DNA from 2 places in the Streptomyces sp. NPDC013457 genome. Region 2 is predicted to be linked to the other one. Evidence: riboswitches for the same ligand, from Rfam matches in the RefSeq annotation. Region 2 holds a riboswitch; the other holds the start of a gene.
The links. Region 2 has a riboswitch for cyclic di-AMP ahead of ACF1G2_RS26290 (C40 family peptidase). Riboswitches for the same ligand answer to the same signal wherever they lie in the genome.

Region 1 (2,196 bases), on a different contig from region 2:
CCCCTCCCTCACGGAGACGCTGACCGTCGTCACCGTCTCCGCCCTCGCCCTGCTGGTGAACCGGGTCGTGCTGCGCAGCGGTGAGCGGCTGGCCTCGGCGCGCGTGATCGCGGAGACCGCGCAGAAGGCCGTCCTGCCGACGCCCGCCGACCGGATCGGCGGGCTCCAGGTCGCCGCCCGGTACGAGGCGGCGCAGGCGGACGCGTTCATCGGCGGCGACCTCTTCGCCGTCCAGGACACGCCGTACGGGGTACGGCTCGTGGTCGGTGACGTCCGGGGCAAGGGGCTCGACGCCGTCGAGGCGGTCGCCGTCGTGATCGGGGCCTTCCGGGAGGCGGCCGAGCAGGAGGCCACCCTGGAAGGGGTCGCCCAGCGGCTGGAGCGGGCGCTGGCCCGGGAGGGCACGCGCCGGTCCAGCCTCGACGCCTTCGAGGGGTTCACCACCGCCGTCCTCGCCGAGATCCCGCGTGGCGACGGGCGCGTACGGATGGTGAACCGCGGCCACCCCGAGCCGCTGCTGCTGTACGCGGACGGCGGCCTGGCCCACCTCGAACCGACGGAGCCCGCGCTGCCGCTCGGCATGGGCGAACTGGCCGCCTGGCCGGACCGGGCCGACGAGGCCCCCTATCCGCCGGGTGCCACGCTGCTCCTCTACACCGACGGGCTCTCCGAGGCGCGCGACGCCTCGGGGGCCTTCTATGATCCGGCCGAGCGGCTGGCCGGGCGGATCTTCCCGGGGCCGGACGAGCTGCTCGACGCGCTGGTCGACGACGTCCGCCGGTACACGGGCGGCGGCTCCACGGACGACATGGCGCTGCTCGCGGTGAGCCGTCCCGCGGCGGGACAGCCGGAGCGGCGCAGGACGATGCCCGTGGTGCCGTGACCATCCGTAGTGGCGAGGTACCACTGCGATAACAATTGACGAACCGTCAGTTCACGGGGTCCGGCAATGGTCCGTACTGAAGCGGGATCAAATCGGTCTGTACCAGCTTAATCTCGCTAATGATCAACGGGAACAGCTTGGAATCCGGCCCTCGTGTCTATTAACGTTCGATAACGCAGCGCGGTCGTCCCAGCCGTCGCCAGAGACGGCACCGTGCGCACGCGCCGAATCCTGAAAGGGAACCGGGGAACCACTACTTGGGGTGAATCGGGCACCGTCGCACCCGTGCGACACCGTCCGTAGGAGACCTTCCTGCTCCGAACCCGTCAGCTAACCCGGTAGGCGAGAAGGAAGGAAAGGAGTACGCCTCCGTGGCGTCCAACACCCCTGCTCCCGAGGGTCTTTCTGACGGGTTCAACGCGTTCGGCGCCCCGGGCGCCGCCGGGACGGACGACGACACGACCACGTGGGGGGAGTGGAACCCCACCGAGGACTCCCTTCGCCAGCAGGCCCGTTCGGGCGGCCGTCACCGTGTCGTGAAGCAGCGCTCCGGCTTCGCCCGCTCCTCCACCGTCCTCGGCGTCGGTGTCATCGCGGCCGTCGGCGCGGGTGGCATGGCGACCGCCAAGGACAGGCCGCCGGTCTCGATATCCCTCCCCGACCTCAACCTGCCGGACGCCTCCGAGCTGCCCGGTGTCGGCGAGCTCATCTCGGGCGAGGACGGCACGGACTCCGGGACGAACAACCCGCAGCCGCTCACGGCCACCCTCGCCCTCCCGGCCGACAGCGCCGAGAAGGCCGCCGGCTCGCCCGCCGCCTCGACGGCGGACGCCGGTGAGGCGCTGCGCGCCCGCATCATGCAGCAGGCCGAGCAGCAGCAGGCCTCCGCCGACGCCGACAAGAAGGCCGCGGCGGAGAAGGCGGCGGCCGAGAAGGCGGCGGCCGAGGCGGCGGCGAAGGCCGACGCGGCGGAGAAGGCCGCGGCGGAGGAGAAGCGGAAGGCCGAGGCGGCCGCCGCCGCGAAGGCCGAGGCGGAGCGGCTGGCCAAGCTCGCCGCGAGCTACGCGCTGCCCACGTCGTCGTACACCCTCACCTCCACGTACGGCCAGTCCGGCTCCATGTGGTCCTCCGGCTACCACACCGGTCTCGACTTCGCGGCGCCCACCGGTACCCCGGTCAAGGCGGTGCACGGCGGCACGATCAAGTCGGCGGGCTGGTCCGGCTCGTACGGCTACCGGATCGTCCTGGAGCTGGAGGACGGTACGGAGGTCTGGTACGCGCACCTGTCCTCGATGACGGTCAGCGCCGGCCAG
Region 2 (2,196 bases):
CGCGACCGCGTACGGCCTGGTGGACCACGTGGTTCAGAACCGGGGGGCGTCGGGCGGCGTCGGGGCACGGTGAGCCGGACATGGTCCCCGAACTGCCGCCGCTGCCCGCCCTGACGCGTGCCGAGGGCGAGTTCATCGACGCGTATCTCGAAGTCGTCGACCTGCTCGGCCGGATCAATCCATCCAGGGGATCGCATACCTATGGGGCGCTGCGGGCGGCGCAGGCCCTGGTGGGGAAGGCGAGCGCCCTCCGTGACGCGCTGACGGTGATGCATGTCCGCGGGGAGGCCGAGGTCCACGCGGAGACATTGGCCCGTGCGTTGAGGGTGTTGGACGGGGAGCGCCGATCACAGCGGGTCACCGTGCCGGAGGCTCCGACGAGTTGACATTCCGGCGTGTCGTGTCGAGGTCCACTCGGAGCAGCGGAGCCGCAGAATCGCTCCCCCGTTCGGCGTAGTCGACGAATCGACATATGTGCGGGGTGAGTTGCGCAACGGGTGTACGCATCTGGCTGAATCGGGCGTTCAAGCCCTGGTCCGGGACTCGTCGGCGAAACCTCCGAAGATCACGAAACCTGCCTGTCCACCCGAATGGATCAGTCGTGAGGAGCCTCACATAACGTCGTTTCGACTCGGATTTCGCCCTGGTTGTGGGTCAAGATCCCTCACGACGACAAGCCCCCGCCACCGCGGCGGGGCGGTCCGGGCGGACGCCGAGTCCTGCCGCTGTCCCGGATGTCTGGTCGACAGGAGTGGATCGGCAGGAGTGGAGGACCCGAGCAGTACGGGACGGCCGGCCAGTGGGGCCGTTCCTCGGGGTGAAGCCGCAGCCGCGGCCGGGCAACTTCGCCAGCCCGAACCCGACAGGTCATCCTTCACAGGCGGCTGACGAAGGGTTGCGCATGAGTGCGCAGATTCATGTCCCGTCCATGCTGTCCCGGGCCGGAGCCGTCTCGGCTCTCACCCTCGCCGCCCTCGGCGGCACGATGCTGGCGCCAGGCGCAGCACCGGAGGCCCAGGCCGCGACGTCGCACGCCGGCAAGGCGCTGAACGTCGCCGCCTCGAAGAAGGGATCGCCCTACAAGTACGGAGCGGCCGGACCGACCCGGTTCGACTGCTCGGGGCTCACGCTCTACTCGTACAAGAAGGCGGGCAAGTCGCTGCCACGTACCGCGCAGCAGCAGTACAACAAGACCCGGCACATCAAGGCCTCCAGCCGCCAGAAGGGGGACCTGGTGTTCTTCCATTCGAGTGGCAGGGTCTACCACGTGGGGATCTACGCGGGTAGCGGCAAGATCTGGCACTCGCCCAAGACCGGCTCCTGGGTGAAGCTCGACAAGATCTGGTCGTCCAAGGTCTATTACGGCCGGGTCCGCTGACGCCGAGGTGAGCTGATACGGCGCGTGGGTGCGGTGGCGCCGCCGCACCCTCGCGCCCTCAGGAACCGGCCGGCTGGGACGCGAGCACCCGGTCCGGCGAGGCGGTCCAGGGGAGTTCGATCCAGACCGTCTTGCCGCCCTCGCTGGTCGGTGTGACGGAGAGCCGCCCGCCGGCCTCGGCCGCCAGGAAGCGGATGATGACCATCCCCCGGCCGTTGTCCTGCTGCACCGCGGCCGGAAGCCGCTTGGGCCAGCGGGGGTGGCTGTCGGTGACGCCGATGCGGAGCTGCTCCTCGCGCTCCAGGCGGATGTCGACGGTGAAGGTGGGCGACTGCCCGAAGGTGTGCTGGACCGCGTTGGTGGCCAGTTCGGAGACGATGAGCCGGACGGTGTCGGCGGTGTCCCCGGCCTCCGCGAGCCCCCAGCCGGTCAGGACGTCGGCGACGTATCTTCGGGCGGCGGACACCGAGGCGGGATCGCTCGGCAGAGTGACGGTTGCTTCCTGGTGGTCTGCCATGGCGACGCTGTCCCTTTCCCACCGGGCCCGGCCCGGATTGCGCTACGCGTCAGAGTGCCACCGATCGTGCCGCCTCGTATGGCGATCCACCAAGATATGTGCATATTTGTCGCTCGAAGCGGTGAACTCTGCTACGAGAGACCGTATTTGAGCTGCGGTCAGACGGTCGGGGGTGCTGTCCGCACGATCGTGGCGACGGCCTGCTCGATCTGCGCGTCCGTCAGATCCGCACGGGCCGTGAGACGCAGTCGCGAGACACCGTCCGGCACGGACGGGGGACGGAAGCAGCCGACGACGAGCC

Region 1: another riboswitch for cyclic di-AMP. It lies ahead of ACF1G2_RS21805 (M23 family metallopeptidase); the one in region 2 lies ahead of ACF1G2_RS26290 (C40 family peptidase).

The regions. Positions count from the first base shown of each region.
Region 1 covers NZ_JBICBL010000008.1:20,857-23,052, reverse strand. Annotated here, with positions in the region: gene ACF1G2_RS21810 (PP2C family protein-serine/threonine phosphatase) at 1-883, shown strand, start outside; cyclic di-AMP (ydaO/yuaA leader) riboswitch at 1,096-1,243, shown strand; gene ACF1G2_RS21805 (M23 family metallopeptidase) at 1,255-2,196, shown strand, end outside.
Region 2 covers NZ_JBICBL010000010.1:110,280-112,475, reverse strand. Annotated here, with positions in the region: gene ACF1G2_RS26300 (ClpP family protease) at 1-73, shown strand, start outside; gene ACF1G2_RS26295 (hypothetical protein) at 81-386, shown strand; cyclic di-AMP (ydaO/yuaA leader) riboswitch at 701-898, shown strand; gene ACF1G2_RS26290 (C40 family peptidase) at 902-1,378, shown strand; gene ACF1G2_RS26285 (ATP-binding protein) at 1,437-1,895, opposite strand; gene ACF1G2_RS26280 (8-amino-7-oxononanoate synthase) at 2,054-2,196, opposite strand, start outside.